2 regions of the Cutibacterium sp. KB22876 genome follow, and region 1 is predicted to be linked to the other one. Evidence: riboswitches for the same ligand, from Rfam matches in the RefSeq annotation. Region 1 holds a riboswitch; the other holds the start of a gene.

The links. Region 1 has a riboswitch for cobalamin ahead of AC6I1W_RS08865 (FecCD family ABC transporter permease). Riboswitches for the same ligand answer to the same signal wherever they lie in the genome.
Region 2: another riboswitch for cobalamin. It lies ahead of cobI (precorrin-2 C(20)-methyltransferase); the one in region 1 lies ahead of AC6I1W_RS08865 (FecCD family ABC transporter permease).

Annotation. Positions count from the first base shown of each region.
Region 1 covers NZ_AP040858.1:1,955,332-1,959,864, forward strand. The annotation lists gene AC6I1W_RS08860 (hypothetical protein) at 1-289, opposite strand, end outside; cobalamin riboswitch at 794-915, shown strand; gene AC6I1W_RS08865 (FecCD family ABC transporter permease) at 1,077-2,096, shown strand; gene AC6I1W_RS08870 (ABC transporter ATP-binding protein) at 2,096-2,926, shown strand; gene AC6I1W_RS08875 (ABC transporter substrate-binding protein) at 2,923-3,987, shown strand; gene AC6I1W_RS08880 (YagU family protein) at 4,055-4,533, opposite strand, start outside.
Region 2 covers NZ_AP040858.1:1,087,129-1,091,661, forward strand. The annotation lists gene cbiB (adenosylcobinamide-phosphate synthase CbiB) at 1-568, shown strand, start outside; gene AC6I1W_RS04970 (cobyric acid synthase) at 570-2,030, shown strand; cobalamin riboswitch at 2,047-2,274, shown strand; gene cobI (precorrin-2 C(20)-methyltransferase) at 2,261-2,989, shown strand; gene cobM (precorrin-4 C(11)-methyltransferase) at 2,986-3,957, shown strand; gene cobJ (precorrin-3B C(17)-methyltransferase) at 3,954-4,533, shown strand, end outside.

The sequences.
Region 1 (4,533 bases):
TTTCGATCGTGCCGGTGTACGGCACGACCTGATCGGTGCGGTTGGTGAACTGGATCGTGCCGTCGCTGAGGTAGCGTCGTCCCGTCTCACCGTAATGCCACTCGGGGTATCCCTGGGCGTGGGCGGAGGCATCCGTGCACGACTCATAGAGGTGCGCGATCGGATAGCCCTGCGGCTTGGGTGGAATGACGGCGTGAGCCGCCGGCACCTGCATCATGGCAGACACTGCGAGGACTGCCGAGGCAGCCGCCGCGAGAACTCTGCGCCCTGGACGTCTCTTCAAGGACATGGCTTTTTCATACTCCTCACGGATTCGCATCCATAGGAATTGACGTGCTTCACAGAGCCCCTGTGGAAGTCGATGCACGCCCCTGTCAAGGAGTATGGGCAACCATCCCGGGAGGATCTGCGATCCGATGCTAGCGACGCGGAGGTTCAATTCACAAAGGGCGGCGATCTGGAATATCGAGTAATGACGCGGTTGCGAACAGGACATGAACCCGTGATGACGAGCATGTGATCGGACACCGAACCGGTGCAATGACGCCCAAGCAATAACAAGACCACTGGACCCGTCGACAGCCTTTATATCATCTCGTAAATATATACCGAATCCGCACGTCGCCTTCCGGGTCCGCCATCACTGCATGACCTCGCATGTGGACAGTGTACGAGTGAGACATCCGCCACTTCTTGGACATGTCGCTCGGGATGGAAATTTGGATTCTCGGGGCGGGGTCATGGATGAGTGGGACGATTCACCACCTGCGTGGTACGGTGCGTTTCGCCGGCCAGGGAACCTGGTGCGAATCCAGGACTGACGCGCAGCGGTGTGGGTGATGGCTCGCCGCGAGCCCACTGGGTGGAGACACCTGGGAAGGGGGACGAGCCGCGCGACCCCGAGTCCGAAAACCTCCCGGCGAATGCAGCCGCCGTACGCCTCGCGAGATGGGCGTCAACCGCCAGGAGTTCCTTTGCCACACGTCCGCCATCGAGACACCCATCCCTGCGCTTCGCGCGGGCAACGGCAATCGTCGGACGGATCGACGTCATCGCGGGCCCACGAGGATCGCCGGTTGCCCGCCGGGCCCGTACTGCTGGTCCTGGCGGTTGCTCTTGCTCTGAGGGTCGTGCTCTCGCTGGCCTTCGGCACGATCCGGCTGCCCGTCGAACAGGCGTGGCATGTCCTGGATGTACACGTGCGCGGAGGCAGCGTCGAGGCCACCGCGGACCAGATCGTGTGGGGGTTGCGACTTCCACGAACGGTGCTGGCCGTCGTTGCCGGGGCCGGACTGTCCGTCGGTGGTGCCGTCATGCAGACCTTGGTACGCAACCCGTTGGCCGATCCCTACATGCTCGGGGTCTCGGCAGGGGCCAGCGTCGGGGCGACAGCCGCCATCACCACGGGAACGCTGGCGGCCTTCGGCGTGTACTCGCTGTACCTGGGTGCCCTTCTCGGTGCCCTCGTCGCGACCGCGGCCGTGTTCGGCATCGCCATGGCCCAGGGAGGTCTGAGCCCCTTGCGGCTCGTCCTCACCGGTGTCGTCATGTCCTCGGCCTTCAGCGCGATGTCGAGCTTCCTGGTCTTCCACAGCAACGACCCGAAATCGGCCCAGTCCGTCCTCTTCTGGCTGTTGGGCAGCGTGGCGGGTGCCTCCTGGCAGACCCTCGTGCCGACGGCGGTGGTGGTCCTCGTCACCCTGCTGTTGCTCATGATTGGATCGAGGTGGCTCGACGCGCTGGCAGCAGGCCCGGAACTCGCCTCCTCGCTCGGGGTCCCGGTCACCGGCCTGAGAGTCGCCCTCTTCATCGTCCAGGCCATCCTCGTGAGCGCGATCGTCGCGGTCTCCGGCGGCATCGGATTCGTGGGCCTCGTCATTCCCCACCTCACTAGGCTCCTCGTGGGACCGCGCCATCGCGTCGTCCTGCCGGTCAGCGCTTTGTTCGGTGCGCTCTTCCTCGTGTGGGTCGACGTCCTCTCCCGGGTGGCGAGCCGACCTCAGGAGACTTCGTTGAGCATCGTCACAGGTCTGCTAGGAGCCCCAGTACTCCTACTACTGCTGGGACGGCGCCACTACCAGTACGCGGGGGCATGATGGGAACCCGACTGACCACACGACGTCTCGCGGCGCAGGTCGAGGGGCGAACCATCGTCCGAGACGTCGATCTGGACTTCGAACCCGGTACCGTCACGGCCATCATCGGGCTCAACGGTTCGGGCAAGTCGACCCTGCTGCGTGCCATCGCCGGAATCAGCCGGCCGGCCGCCGGAGACGTGTTCCTCGACGACGTCCCCCTCCGACGTCTCTCGGCCAGACAACGCGCACGCCAGGTGTCCTTCGTCGCCCAGGAGGACTCACCACCTGGTGACCTGCTCGTGCGTGAACTCGTCGCCCTGGGTCGCACCCCTTATGGACGGCCGTGGGACCACGGCGGTGAGGACGAGCATCGCATCGTCATGGAATCACTAGACCGGGTCGACATGTCCGACTACGCCGATCGACCCTGCTCACGACTGTCCGGTGGGGAACGCCGTCGAGTCATGCTGGCCCGTGGGCTGGCCCAGCGCACTCCCATACTCATGCTGGACGAACCGACCAACCACCTGGACCTGGCCCAGCAGCACCACCTGCTCGCACTCATCCGTGACCTCGACCAGACCGTCGTCGTGGCGATCCATGACCTCACGTTGACCGAGCGGTACGCCGATCACGTCGCCGTCCTCGCAGGGGGACACGTGCTCACCCAGGGTCCACCACATGACGTGTTCACCCGTGGCGAGGTGAGCAGGGCGTTCGGCATGAGGCTCACACGCCACGTCGACCCCATCACGGGCCTATCCCATCTTCTCTGTGACCCGGCGAGCCCCGGCCCGTTGTGTCACACCCATCCCACTGACACATCCCGACCGGAAGGCACCTCATGACCCGATCACCACTCATCGTCGCCGGCGCGGCCGCCCTCACCATCGCCCTCACGAGCTGCGCCCACGTGACCCACACGAGTTCCTCGACCTCGAGCGCCTTTGGCCCCTCGACGGTCACCATCACCAATTGTGGTGCTCGCCGAGCCTTCCCCTCCCATGCGCGACGAGTGTTCGTCAACGACAGCAACATGGTCGCGATGATGTTGTCCATCGGCGCCGGCGACCAGATCGTCGCGGCAACGGGGATCAAGGGCCAGACTGACGCCCTGGCGAAGGTTTACGGCCACCGGGCGGTGTCGGCCCTGCCCGACAGTGACGGCTCCTACCCGACGCTCGAACAGGTTCTGGGCGCGCGACCCGACGTCATGCTCGCCGGGTACGGATATGGATACGGTGAGAGCACCCATCTCACTCCCGAGGAGCTGCGCGCACGGGGCATCAGTGCCTACGTGTTGTCGGAGAGCTGCCGTGCGAAGAGCGATGACAAGGCTCGCGGAGTCATGGACCCCTGGACGGCCCTGCGGTCGGATCTGAGCAACCTGGGCGCCGTCACAGGGCACACCCAGGAGGCCCGGAAGGTCGTCAAGGACATCGACACGCGACGTCGGGCTCTGGCCCGAGCCCCTCAGGCATCGACCAAGCCGACGGTGCTCATGGTCGACAGCGGCGACACCGGCAGCGTGTTCACCAGTGGGCGCTACGGCGGCCCCGAAGTCATCATCAAGGCGGCGGGTGCCGTGAGCGCCACCACGGACGTGGCCAACACGTGGACGACGATCTCGTGGGAGAAGATCGCGCAGACCCGACCCGACGTCATCGTCTTCAACGACTACCCCGGCCAGACGAAGGCCCAGAAGGTCGCCCTGCTCGAGGCCAATCCGGCCACGAAGAACCTTCCTGCCGTGAAGAACCGCCGGTTCGTCAACATCGCGTACCCGGCGTGGACCAGCAGCCCACTCAACGTCGATGCCGCCGAGACACTACGACAGTCCTTGGAGAAGTACCGCATGGTCCCTGCGTCAGGGATCAAGCCGCGGCACGACGTGACCGCTCGTGGCTGAGCTTCGCTCGACGATCGCCCACCTTCACACGGTCGTCGAGCAGACCAGTGCGGATCCACATCCGATGTCAGTTGCCTCCAAGTGCAGGGAGCGGAACCTCGGCATCAGGCTCTCCGGTGATGCGATTGCGCAGGTCACGCCGGGTGAGCTCGATGACCCACATCCAGAACACGTGCCCGAAGGACTCGCTGAGGTGCTCGTCGAAGGGCTGGTGCCAGGGGGCGGGGACGGTGCCCATGGCTGGCATGAGGACGAGATGGAAGAGCACCCAGATGGCCAAGCCGAACACCGCGCCCTGCCACAGCTTGACGCGAGGGTACTTCTCGGCCAGCAGCGCGTAGACGACAGCGAAGAAGATCGAGAACCCGAAGTGGACGATGAAGCTCACGAAGGGGAGCGGCCACCCGCTGAAGGTGTACGACATGTGAGTGAAGTGCTCGCTGAACCCAAGTTGCTGAAGGAGCTGCTGAGGAGGGTTCGTGGCATTGCGTGCCGCGGTGCGCGGAGGCAGCGGAACCTCCCAGCCGAACTTCACGATGGCGCCGA
Region 2 (4,533 bases), 870 kb from region 1:
GGCCGAGAACACCGCCGACGCCGCCGTGGCATCCCTGTGGTGGGGAGCCGTGGCCGGAGTACCGGGAATGCTGGTACATCGAGGGGCGAACACCCTCGATGCCATGATCGGACACCACAACGAGCGTTACGAGAACTTCGGGAAGGTTGCCGCCCACCTTGACGATCTGCTGGATCTCCCTGCCGCCCGGCTGACCGGACTGTTCGCCTGCCTGCTGGCGCCCACCGTCGGGGGAGACCGGCGTCGGGCAGTGCAGATCATGATGCGTGATCATGGCCATCACCCCAGTCCGAACGGGGGATGGTGCGAGTCGGCCTGGGCGGGCGCCCTCGGGGTGCAACTGGGCGGACGCAATGTCTACTACGGCAATCGTCACGAGGATCGTCCCCTGCTGGGAGACGGCGCACGCCCGGACGGTCGGAAGGTCGCGGACGCTGCCGACCTCGTCACCGGGGTCACCGGGATGGCGACGGCTGCCGCCTGCCTCGGCGTAGCGGCCATCGCCCACCTCAGGTTCTACGGCGGCATCCTGCCTCGTCGTTACGACTCGAGCGCGAAGGAGAAGTGAGATGAGTGGAATCCTCGTCGCCGGAACGTCTTCTGACGCCGGGAAGTCGCTGGTCGTCACTGCCCTCTGCCGGGCCGCGTGGCGTCGCGGGATCGACGTCGTTCCTTACAAGGCCCAGAACATGTCGAACAATTCGATGGTCTGCCCCGACGGGTCCGAGATCGGCCGGGCGCAGTACCTGCAGGCCAGCGCCGCCAGGGTGACTCCGGAATCAGCCATGAATCCGGTGCTGCTCAAACCTGGCACCGATCGTCGCTCCTTCATCGTGCTGCGTGGCACGCCGGGAGGCGTGCTGGAAGCGGGACAGTACGCCACCGGACGACGTCACCTCGCGGAAGCCGCATGGGCCGCCTACGACGAGCTCTCCGCCGCCCACGACATGGTCATCTGCGAGGGTGCGGGCTCCCCGGCCGAGATCAACCTGCGTGCCGGTGACTACACGAACATGGGACTGGCAAGGGAGAAGAGCCTGCCGGTGGTGCTCGTCGGGGACATTGACCGCGGCGGGGTGCTCGCCAGCCTCTTCGGCACCTGGGCGCTGCTCGACGACGCGGACCGTTCCCTGCTGGCCGGGTACGTCATCAACAAATTCCGCGGTGATGAGTCCGTTCTCGCTCCTGGTCTGGAAGAGATCACTCGTCGCACCGGAATGCCGAGTTTTGGGGTGCTGCCCTGGGTCCCCGAGGTGTGGCTCGACGGTGAGGATGCGTTGGAGGTGGGACGCTGGCGTCACGACGGGAACTCCGTTTCCACCGACGATCTGCGGGTTGCCGTCGTCCGGCTGCCGAGAATCTCCAACGCCACCGATGTCGACGCCATGGCCGCCGAGGCCGGGGTCGACGTCCAGGTGACGACCAACCCCAACACCTGCGAACTGGCCGACGTGCTCGTCCTGCCCGGATCGCGGTCCACCGTGCGTGATCTGGAGTGGCTGAGGTCCACCGGAATCGCTGAGGTCGTGGCCCGCCGTGCCCGTCAAGGTCGCACTGTGCTGGGCATTTGTGGCGGCTACCAGATGCTCACCCGCCTCATCCTCGACCCCGAGGGTCAGGAATCGCCGACCGAGCGAACCGAGGGACTCGGGCTACTGCCGGTCGAGGTGACCTTCGGTGCCGACAAGACCCTGGCCATCCCGAGCGGATCCTGGCGGGGGATCGAGGTCGGCGGCTACGAGATCCATCACGGCCGAATGGATGTCGACCTGTCGGCGGGGGAGCCCTTCCTCGACGGAGTCCGCGTCGGAAGTGTCTGGGGGACGATGTGGCATGGTGCCTTCGAATGTGACGATTTCCGGCGCGCCTGGCTGGCCGAAGCTGCCGAGCATGCCGGATCGGCGTGGCGCCCGGTGGAGGGTGCCATCGGGTATGGGCAGCGCCGCGAGCAGATGATCGACGTGCTGGCCGACGCCGTTGAGGAGCATCTCGGTCTTGACCGTCTGTTCTCCCTGGCAGGCGGGAGCTGACCCCGGCCGTGTCGTGGTGTGGTGCCACGATGTGGGAGGATCGATACAACGACCGATCTCGAGGAAGCCGGTGTGAGTCCGGCGCGGTCCCGCCACTGTGACCATCGCCGCGGTGATGGCAGCCAGACACTCGAACGGTTCGTTGCGCACGTCATCGGGCGAGGACACCTGAGGAGGCCGTCATGAGCTATGCCCCTGTACATCCTGACCACAAGTCGGGACGAACCCTCATCGGGGTCGGAGTGGGGCCGGGTGACCCAGAGCTGGTCACCCTGAGAACCGTGCGCATCCTGCGCGAGGCTGATGTCATCCTCGTGCCCTACACCGAGGCCACCACCGACGGTCCCGGACGTGCCGAGACCATCATCACTGCCGTCGCCCCGGAGATCGTCGAGCGCATCAAGCGCATCCCCTTCTCCATGCGGGAGAGGTCTGGTGTCGGCGAGAAGCGCAGGGCCTCCTGGCAGGTATCCGCCGATGCGGCGATCACGGCCTTCGACGAAGGGGCTCGCACTGTCGCCCTGGCCACCGTCGGAGATCCGACGGTCTTCTCCACCTTCACCTACCTGCGCGCCAATGTCGAGGAGAGACTCCCCGACGTCAGCGTCGAGCTGAGCCCAGGTATCACCGCCATGCAGGCCCTGTCGGCGGCGTCCGGGCGCCCGCTGGTGGAGGGCAAGGAGGTCCTGGCCCTCGTCCCGGCCACCGTCGGGATGGAAAAACTTGGCCAGGTCCTCGACCTCGTCGACTCAGTGGCGATTTACAAGGGGGGACGCAAACTCCCAGACGTTGTCGAGCAGCTGCGGCAGCGGGATCGTCAGGCTGTCATCGGCACCGACGTCACGCTGGAGTCCGAGCAGATCGTCACCCTCGGTGAGGTCGCTGATACTCAGGCTCTGCCGTACTTCTCGACCGTCCTCACCACTCCAGAGCGCACCATCACGGGAGGAAAACTGTGAACGAACCTCAAGCTGCACGACCCACTCAGCACGCCTCTGAGAGGGTCCTGGAGGATCTGGACCACAACGCCATCGAGCCGCCTCCGGTACCGCGGCGGGAGATCCCCGAGGGAGCAGGCAAGGTCGTTTTCGTCGGTGCCGGACCGGGCGCTCCGGACCTGGTGAGCCTGCGCGGAGCCCGTGTCATCGAGACCGCTGACATCATCATCTGGGCCTCCAGCCTCGTTCACCCCGACATGGTGGCCCGTCACAAGGCGGGAGCCGAGCTCATTGACTCCGCCTCCATCCCGCTGGAGGACCTCGAGCCCCTCTACACCCGCGCTCGCGACGAGGGGCTGGTGGTGGCGAGGGTCCACACCGGTGACCCGTCCATCTATGGCGCCACCGCCGAGCAGCGCGACCTGTGTCGTCGCATCGGTATTGACTTCGAGACCATCCCGGGCATTTCGGCTTTCTCGGCCGCCGCGGCCCGGATGGACGTCGAGATCACCGTCCCAGAGGTGTCCCAGTCACTCGTCCTCACCCGACTGGAGGGCGGGCGGACCCCCATGCCCGATGGGGAGACCGTCGCCTCATTCGCCCGTCACGGTGCGACGATGGCGATCTACCTTTCGGCGGCCCGTAACAAGGCTCTTCAGGATGCCCTGCTGGAGGGAGGCTACCTGCCCGAGACTCCCTGCATCATCGGGTACGCGGTCAGCTGGCCCGAGGAAATCATGTTCCGCTGCGACCTGGCCCACCTCTCGGAGACGATGCGCAACCACAAGCTGTGGAAGCACGCCGTCGTCCTCGTCGGACCGGCCCTGGCAGAGGGTCCGATCAAGACTCGCAGCCACCTCTACCACCCCGGTTTCCGTCACGAATACCGCGGAGCTGACGCCCAGGCCCGCGCTGACCTCAAGGCCCACGGCACTCGCGGCGTCTACGACCAGAACCCCACGAACTCCGACACGAAGGACAATTCATGATTCGCGTCCACGGATATCTCGGTACCATTTCCGACTCCTTGCGCCAGGAGGCCGCCGATGCTGACCTCGTCGTCGGAGGTCAGCGTCACCTTGACGCCCTCAACGTTCCCGACGAGAAGCGTCAGAAGCTCGGCCTCATCGGCCCTGCCGTCGAGCGAGTTCAGTCCCTGCCCGACGACGCCAACGTCGTTGTCATCGCCTCCGGTGACCCGCTCTTCTTCGGTGTGGTGCGACGTATCCGCCAGGCCGGTCTCAAGGTCGAGGTCGTGACGGCCCCGACCTCCTTGCAGGCTGCTTTCGCCGCCGTGGCCTTGCCCTGGGACGACGCCCAGTTCGTCTCCTCACACTCCAAGGACATCGAGACCGCCATCCGGCTTGCCAAGATCCATCCCAAGGTGGGCGTGCTGACAGCCCCCAACCGAGGCCTGGCGGAATTGGTCGACGGGCTCGCGGGTCGCGGCAAGACCTTCGTCCTCGCTGAGAAGATCGGTGAGGAGGGCCAGCGGGTGCGTGTCCTCGACGAGGAAGCAGCCAGGGCCGTCATTGCTGACGCGGACATCCTCAGCCCCAACGTCG